Hydrogenovibrio crunogenus: one gene and its partner. The protein of the gene in region 2 interacts with the protein of the main gene of each other region in a pairwise test. Links are inferred from orthologs where the notes say so. Each region holds a gene or a part of one and is shown on either strand. Other genes may lie near its edges.

Evidence for each region.
Region 1: the proteins of zntB (region 2) and lepA interact in binary tests that used the Escherichia coli proteins (3 or more experiments, as listed by UniProt). The link is inferred for Hydrogenovibrio crunogenus from one-to-one orthologs.

What each region holds. Positions count from the first base shown.
Region 1 is NZ_CP032096.1:772,598-776,427, forward strand. What follows is about bases 845-3,830. They hold lepA (translation elongation factor 4), read left to right. Parts: upstream 845-1,427; coding sequence 1,428-3,233; downstream 3,234-3,830. Other genes in these bases: GHNINEIG_RS03610 (DegQ family serine endoprotease), read left to right, coding at 845-1,219; lepB (signal peptidase I), read left to right, coding at 3,248-3,830. Also shown: more of GHNINEIG_RS03610, read left to right, coding at 1-844. UniProt on the Escherichia coli protein: Required for accurate and efficient protein synthesis under certain stress conditions. May act as a fidelity factor of the translation reaction, by catalyzing a one-codon backward translocation of tRNAs on improperly translocated ribosomes.
Region 2 is NZ_CP032096.1:1,030,038-1,035,048, reverse strand. Bases 988-3,880 are described here. They hold zntB (zinc transporter ZntB), read left to right. Parts: upstream 988-1,888; coding sequence 1,889-2,872; downstream 2,873-3,880. Other genes in these bases: cls (cardiolipin synthase), read left to right, coding at 2,954-3,880; GHNINEIG_RS04960 (hypothetical protein), read left to right, coding at 1,303-1,704. Also shown: GHNINEIG_RS04980 (hypothetical protein), read right to left, coding at 1-44; GHNINEIG_RS04975 (hypothetical protein), read right to left, coding at 62-352; GHNINEIG_RS04970 (hypothetical protein), read right to left, coding at 334-618; GHNINEIG_RS04965 (DUF883 family protein), read right to left, coding at 619-915; more of cls, read left to right, coding at 3,881-4,360; GHNINEIG_RS04945 (endonuclease/exonuclease/phosphatase family protein), read left to right, coding at 4,378-5,011. UniProt on the Escherichia coli protein: Zinc transporter. Acts as a Zn(2+):proton symporter, which likely mediates zinc ion uptake. Purified ZntB reconstituted in liposomes also binds and transports Cd(2+), Ni(2+) and Co(2+).

The DNA.
Region 1 (3,830 bases), 260 kb from region 2 along the record:
TCAATTAAGAGGAATGCCTGATGAGATGTTGCGTTACTTCTTTGGAATTCCTGAAGGGCAAGATCCTAGGGGCGGTCATCAAGAACAGGTGAGCTCGTTGGGGTCAGGGTTTATTATTTCATCGGATGGCTACATCATTACCAATCACCATGTGGTCGCGGATGCAGATGATATTGTTGTGAAGCTGAGCAATCGCCGAGAATTGAAAGCGAAGGTGATTGGTAGTGACGAGCGTTCAGATATTGCCGTGATAAAAGTGGATGCCAAAAATCTGCCGGTTGCCAAAATCGGAACGTCTAAAGATTTAAAAGTGGGTCAATGGGTAATGGCGATTGGTGAACCTTTTGGGTTGGATTACACCGTCACGCATGGCATTATCAGTGCTTTGGGTCGCTCACTTCCCGATGATACTTATGTGCCGTTTATCCAGACTGATGTTGCGATAAACCCTGGAAACTCTGGCGGGCCGCTCTTAAACACAAGCGGTGAAGTCATTGGTGTTAATGCTCAAATTTACAGTAATAGTGGCGGTTCAATGGGGCTTTCATTTTCAATTCCAATCGATATTGCGATGGATGTTGCACATCAGCTTAAAACCAAAGGGCGTGTTGAACGAGGCTATCTAGGAGTTGGTGTTCAAGAAGTGTCAGGTGATTTAGCCAAATCATTTGATATGAAAAGACCGATGGGAGCGTTAGTTACCTCAACGGAAAAAGGTTCGGCAGCCAGTGAGGCGGGGATTCAACCGGGTGATATTATTATTGAATTTGCCGGTCGAACAATCCAAAAGTCAGCAGATTTACCTCCCATTGTAGGGAACTCCGCTGTGGGAGAGTCAATCAAAGTTAAAATCTTAAGGAATGGAGATTATAAAACGCTGACAGTTCGCTTGAAGTCGTTAGATGATATGAAGTTGGCTTCTGCTGGTGCAGAGGCTGAAAATACGACTTTGGGTGTGATGATGAAAGAAATCGATCCGAAGGTGCTTGATAAATTGAATTTGCCTTTTGGTGTCGGTGTTTCTAAAGTCAAACGAGGCAGTGCAGCAGACCGTGCAGGCATTATGCCGGGAGATATTTTGGTAACAATTAATTTCAAACCCATTAAATCCGTTAAGGCTTTGAATGAAATTGTTTCTGCAGCTCCGAAAGGTCGTTCGCTTCCTGTCAGGGTGGTTAGAGGGAAACGTTCCGTGTTCCTTCCTCTGGTATTAAATTAATTATGATTGGGTTTGAGAGAACTAAATCTTATAAACAAGTGAGATTTATAACAATTTAGCGTAAAATACGCGGATATTTGTTATCAAACGATTCATTCATGTTTTTGATGCGAAGGGTGTCTAGCTTAAAAGAACTAGACACCCTTTTTTGTAACTTTTTTAAGTTTGTTTTTAATGAATCGATTACTGTTTAAAAATTGAGGCATAAATGTCAAACCAGCTTGAACATATTCGTAACTTTTCAATTATTGCTCATATCGACCATGGTAAATCGACCATTGCAGATCGATTTATTCATTTGTGCGGTGGTTTAACAGACCGGGAAATGGCTGCTCAGGTTTTAGATTCAATGGATCTGGAGCGTGAACGAGGCATCACCATTAAAGCACAAAGTGTGACATTGAATTATTTGTCGGATGATGGTCAGACATATCAATTGAACTTTATCGATACGCCAGGCCATGTGGATTTTTCTTATGAAGTTTCTCGTTCTCTGGCAGCTTGTGAAGGTGCTTTACTGGTTGTTGATGCCTCGCAAGGGGTTGAGGCACAAACCGTAGCTAATTGTTATACTGCGATTGAGCAGGGGTTGGAAGTTTTACCTGTGCTTAATAAAATTGATTTGCCAGCGGCAGAGCCTGAACGTGTGGTGGATGAAATTGAAGAGATTATTGGGATTGAAGCCCATGATGCCGTGCATGCCAGTGCTAAATCAGGAATCGGCATCAAAGAGACACTAGAAGAAATTGTGCGAAAAATCCCATCTCCAGAAGGCGATTTAGAGTCACCATTAAAGGCGTTGATTATTGATTCATGGTTCGATAATTATTTAGGGGTTGTGTCACTGGTTCGAGTCATTGACGGTAAAATCAGTAAGAAAACCAAAATGAAAATCATGTCAACAAAGGAAGAGTATGTTGTTGACGAGGTGGGGATTTTCACACCGAAACGTACGCCTAGAGAGGCATTGTCAGCGGGTGAAGTAGGATATGTTATTGCAGGTATTAAAGATATCGACGGCGCACCTGTTGGGGATACGATTACCATTTCCGGAAATGAGTCTGATCCTTTGCCTGGATTTAAGCCTGTCAAACCGCGCGTTTTTGCAGGTCTTTTCCCGATCAGTTCAGAAGACTTTGAAGATTTAAGAGAGGCTTTGCGTAAGTTACGCTTGAATGATGCGGCGCTTCATTTTGAACCGGAAAGTTCCGATGCACTTGGTTTTGGCTTTCGTTGTGGCTTTTTGGGAATGCTGCATATGGAGATCATTCAGGAACGGCTTGAACGTGAGTATAACCTGGATCTGATCACGACAGCGCCGACTGTTATTTATGAAGTGTTAACGAAAAAAGGTGAGTTGTTAGATATTGATAACCCTTCAAGTTTGCCTGACCCGAGTTTGATTGAAGAGATTCGTGAGCCGATCATCCAAGCTAATATTTTAGTGCCGAACGAGTATGTGGGTGCTGTGATGAAGCTATGTTTGGAGAAACGTGGCGTTCAAAAAGATATGCAGTATGTCGGGAACCAGGTATCTATCCATTATGAATTGCCTTTGAATGAAGTGGTTCTAGACTTTTTTGATCGTTTGAAATCAACCAGTCGAGGGTATGCTTCGATGGAATATGATTTCAAACGTTTCCAAGCAGATGACCTTGTGAAGCTTGAATTCTTGGTGAACAGTGAACCTGTTGATGCATTAGCGATTATTGTTCATAAAGCCACGGCAGTACAACGAGGCAAGGTGTTGATTGAGAAGCTGAGAAAGATTATTCCTCGTCAAATGTTCGATGTTGCGATACAAGCAGCAATTGGTGCTAAAATTATCGGCAGAACAAATGTGAAGGCATTGCGCAAGAATGTAACGGCAAAATGTTATGGGGGCGATGTTTCACGTAAGAAAAAACTACTGCAGAAACAAAAAGAGGGTAAAAAACGAATGAAATCCATCGGGAGTGTTGAGCTTCCACAGGAAGCGTTTTTAGCCGTGTTAAATACTTCAGAAGAAGATTAAAGAGAAATATCCCAATGAGTTTTGAGTTAATTTTAGTTATTATCACGGCCATTACAGGTGTTGTCGTTTATGTAGATCGAACCGTTTGGCGTCCAAAAAGAGAGCGCTCGGTTACAACCGAAAAAGAACCGATTCTTGTTGAGTATTCGCGTTCCTTATTTCCTGTTTTTTTAATTGTTCTAGTACTTCGTTCTTTTGTGATCGAACCTTTTAGAATCCCTTCTGGTTCGATGTACCCAACGTTAGAGATTGGCGATTTTATTGTCGTGAATAAATTTGCTTACGGCATTAAGTTACCTGTAACGCAAACGAAGATTTTACCGATTGGCGAGCCTAAACGCGGGGATGTCGTGGTTTTTAAATATCCTAAAGATCCTGATGTGGACTATATTAAAAGAGTCGTTGGATTGCCTGGAGATGAAATTACGTATATCGGTAGAACGGTTTTCATTAACGGAAAGCCTGCTAAGCAAACTTTTTTGAGTGAATACCAAGGAGAAGGGTCCGGTAAAGTAATGAATGGCGCTTCTTTAATGCAAGAAAATTTAGGAGATGCTTCGCATCTGATTTTATCTGATCGAGAAAAAACCAGCCAGG
Region 2 (5,011 bases):
ATAATCAGGCCTAATAAAAGCGCATTTTTTAAAATTCGATACATATTTCCTCATAAAACCGTCATTCTTTAACGAGCTCCCCGTCCTCGTTTTGATCAGGTTGAGAAGATTTTTTCTGGGTAAACCACTTAACCACGATAGGCGTTAAAAAATTATCACATATAAAGTAGGCCAGCGCTTCTTTTCCATTACCTTGGTTCAAGCATTGCAAGGTTTGCGTTATTTCAACGCCAGGATCTTTCAACCGTACTCTTGCCTTGGCAACCTCTAAAGGAAGCTTTCGGTGCGTCCAAGAACGCCCTTCAAGCATGGCCGTGACTTTATTAAGGCGGGCTATTTTTTGGCTACCCATGTTGCCACCTTTGCTACTAGAAAAGACAGTATCAGCGTTAAAGCAGATAACACAAAGTAAGAACCTGTCTCTCCAACATAGGTCTCTACAATTAATTTAATGCCCCACAAGGAAAACAAAAAACCAATCAAGAGTAGGAGTGAAGAAACCAAAACGAAGGCCATGCTCCATGCACTTTTATGAAGAGACACCCGCATTTCTTCAAATTGAGCCTCCACCAGCTCAACCACAGAAATAATGAATTCCGACAACGTTACTTTAGACATTTATTTCTTATTCATCATTAACGCGATTAAAAATCCAATCCCAAAGCTTATCGCCGTACTTTGAAAGGGGTGTGATTGAATTTCATTTTCTACTGCGCCAAGGCCATCTTTTCCTTTAGATTTTAACGCGTCCAACTGTTCTTTCAAGTCATCAATATGAAGCTCATCAAATACTTTAGATTTTCCTTCAGTAGCCTTTTCTTGAGCCAGTTCCTTGATCGTATGAGAAAGTTGTTGAACATCACCTTTAAGCGCTTCAATATCCTTCTTTAACTGTGTTACTTCTTGAGTTGCCATACTTCCCTCCTGTTTGCATTGACATGCATCATCACAATCTAAATAAAATAGGCAATTTTCAGTATAATGGTTTTAAACTAAATATCAAAGAAGACATTCAAGTCTAACCCTCCCCTACCCTCTAATAGAGAGTTCATGAAGGATTGCTTAACCTTTGTTTCCAAACGCCTAATATAGCGTTCATCAAAGAACACAGCAAATTTATAAAATCTGAGTAAACCTACGTGCTTAGCACGGTATACAAAGCTGAATTGACTTATCATCTTATTCGTTGACTAAGTAATAATCCTCAACTATGATTAATTAATGATAGTGAAAATATCTCCATATTGGATTTGAGATGATCACTGTCATTTAGTGATATCCCAAACATAAGGAGTTACAACGATGAAACATTCAATAATTGTTGCCGCACTTGCAGGCACGCTGTCTTTAAGTAGTGGGGTTTTAATGGCCGCACCAGGTGATGGCTCCTCTCAGATTTATGGCAGTCAAATGATGACCCAGCAGGAAAGAGCGGAACATCGCGCGAAACTACGAGCCGCTAAAACCGAAGCCGAAAGAAATCAAATCCGTCAAGAAAACCATGAACGCATGCAGCAGCGTGCGAAAGAGCGAGGAGTGCAAATGCCGGATATGCCACCTCAAAACCGAGGCCATATGAACCAGGGGCAAGGAATGGGCATGGGCCAAGGTCAAGGAATGGGTCAAGGTCAAGGAATGGGTCAAGGTCAAGGAATGGGTCAAGGCCAAGGCATGGGGTCTGGAAAAAGACAAAACCAACAATAAAACCCTGTCATTTCAACACGGCGCACACTGTGCGCCAATGAATGTTAATTCTCTCCATAAATGCGTTAACACAATACAAGAATGCTATAGAATCTGATTGACAGCTTTCTTACATCTCATCAAAATGTTCTAGAAAGAATGCTTAACCATATTTTCTTCCGCTTAATTCGACAAGGTCATCCTTATGCAGCAACAATCACCCAACACCGGATTAATCCATGCTTATTTACTCGATGGAACTGGCGGTGGTCAGTTCTTGGATTGGCAGGCTGTTCAAGATTGGACCCCTTCTCAAGGCAAGCTTTGGTTGCATTTTGACTATACTGGCGCTTTTTCTAAAGATTGGATAAGCAACCAAAGCGGACTTGAGTCGTTAGCCGCAGAAGCTTTATTAACTGAAGAAACCCGTCCACGTGCTGTCACATTAGGAGATGGTCTGTTGATCGCATTAAGAGGGGTCAACCAAAACCCGGATTCAGATCCTGAAGACATGGTGTCGGTTAGGTTGTGGGTCGATAATGATCGAATCATCTCAACACGTAAACGCGACTTACTCTCTATTCAGGATATTTTACTTCAATTAGAAAAAGGCAACGGCCCAAGTGACTGCGCCGAATTTCTAGTTTCACTAACTGATCGCTTGGTTTGGCGGATGAGCGATACCATCAATTTATTTGAAGATCGCGCGGGCGAACTTGAAAGTCATGCTTTATCCGAAAACCGAGAGACCCTGCGCTTCGATTTGGCCATATTACGCCGGCAGACCATTACACTCCGGCGCTATTTAGCACCGCAGCGCGAAGCACTCAGCCGCTTAATGGTTGAGAAAATCAGTTGGCTCAATGATGCTCACCGCTTGGAAATTCGCGAAACCAGTGATCGACTCGTTCGTCACATTGAAGACATTGATGCGGTAAGAGAAAGAGCCGCCGTCACCCACGAAGAATTACTCAGTCGTGTTTCAGAACAGCTCAATGAACGTATGTATGTGCTGTCCATCATTGCGGCCATTTTTTTACCACTGGGCTTTTTTACAGGGTTACTCGGCATCAATGTAGGAGGCATCCCTGGCGCCAATAATGCCAACGCGTTCTTTATTTTTGTGGCACTTTTAATTGGTATCGTTGTGCTGCAACTGATACTGTTAAAATGGAAAAAATGGTTTTAAAATCAGAGTTGATTGGCTGAAAATATGGCCAGGCCTGGTTGTTTTAGCGTCCTAACCCTTTAAAAAACGAGTGTGTTTTTTATGCAATATGAAACAAGCGAATTAGTTATCGGTTTTTACCTGCTCAATATCGTGCTGGTTCTGATCGCAATGTTTCATATGCTTTACCAACGCCGCTCGCCCCAGAATTTAATGGCTTGGATCCTGGCATTGATTCTGTTGCCGTTTGTCGGAATTTTCTTTTATGTCATTTTCGGCTCACGAAAACTTCTTTATAAGAAGAACAAACCCAACATCTCTTTGCCGACCTTAATATCGTCACGCCCTAAGAAAGGGTTAGCCAGACTCAATGACACCCTTCTTCTTGCCAATCAAATTGACGGCACCAGCATTGGAAACAATGTTACTTTTCATCAGGATGCCGTCGAGACATATCAGCAGTTTATGCAGACATTGGAAAATGCTCAGTCACACATTTGTCTGGAAACCTATTCCTTTGAATTAGACAAGACCGGACAGGAAATTTTAGACGTGCTCATTCGAAAGGCTAAGTCGGGTGTCGAAGTCAGATTATTAATGGATGCCGTTGGGTCGTTGAGTATTTATCGCAACCAGGGGCAGCTTGCCAGATTGACCGAAGCAGGCGGGAAATACAGTTTTTTTCAACCCTTATTCAAAAACGTGTTTAACAGTCAGTTGAATTTAAGAAACCACCGTAAAATTTATTTGATTGACCATCACACCCTTTTTACGGGCGGTATGAACTTATCTAACAATTATTTTGGTTCAAAAGAGAATGAACCCAAAGAAGGTTATTGGGTTGATTTGCTATTTAAAATAGAAGGCCCCCTTACCGAGCACTACCAAAAAATATTTAATGAAGATTGGCACTACACCACGCAAGAACGTATTCACACTGAGAGAACGGTGCTTGATAAACCGCTGCTTACCAGAGGATTTATGCAAACAATCCCTTCTGGACCGGACATTAACAGCGATGCTTTATTTGAATCTCTTTTACAAGGTATCTATTTTGCCAAACACCGAATTGTCCTTGTCACCCCCTACTTCATTCCCGACAGTGCAATTGTAAATGCCTTGATGATTGCCATCAAACGCGGCGTGAAAGTGATTCTGATTACACCTGAAACATCAGATCATCTTATTTTTGATTTAGGCAGAGGATCTTTTATGCGTGATTTCTTAGAACATGGCGGTGAAATTCACAGCTACGCGCATGGCATGATGCATGCAAAACTGGTACTCATTGATGATAAAGCTGCACTTTTTGGCTCAGCCAATTTAGACTACCGTTCTTTATTCATTAACTACGAAGTTTCCAATATCACCTATTCCAAACAATTCATTGCTCTACTGTCCGATTGGATTGATAACTTGATCAGTCAAAGTATGCCCTATCACCCGTCAGATAAAAAAATTCGCCGGCTGCTAGAAAACCTGACTCGAACCATTGCACCGATTCTATAAAGTTTTGACGATTTCACATGTATAAACCCAAACTAACCCCGATATCCCATTTATTACACTCTGAAAATAAGGACGCCCTTCCAAATTATTTTGGTTTGTTAACCTGGAATTTACACAAGGTCGATTTTTCACATTTTATTCATCGCCCAATAGAACAGTTATTGCCGATTGATCCGCCTCACCTGCTATCATTACAAGAAGCTACGGCCAGACAATCTCAACATAAATTCTTTAACTTACCTTTCATTATGGCCCCCAACATTGAAACAAAGAAAAAACATTTCGGGGTTCTGACCGCATCGGCTTTTGAAATGAAAGCCCATCATCAATGTCTAACACAAAGTCGAGAACTGGGCTGGATGACCCACAAAACAGCCTTGATTACCGAGCATCCACTACAAAATGGTGAAACTTTAACCCATGTCAACATTCATGCAATCAACTTTGTTTCTCATAGCGCCTTTCGAAAAGAATTGCAATTGATTTGGCATTTTCTGTCTGAGAAAAAAGGGCCGATGATACTCAGTGGCGACTTTAACACCTGGAATAAAACACGGGTTAAAACCCTCAACACCGCCATTAAACAATTGAACCTGACAGAAGTTCGCTACCCAACGCATAAAGCGATAAAAACCCTTAATTGGCAACCGC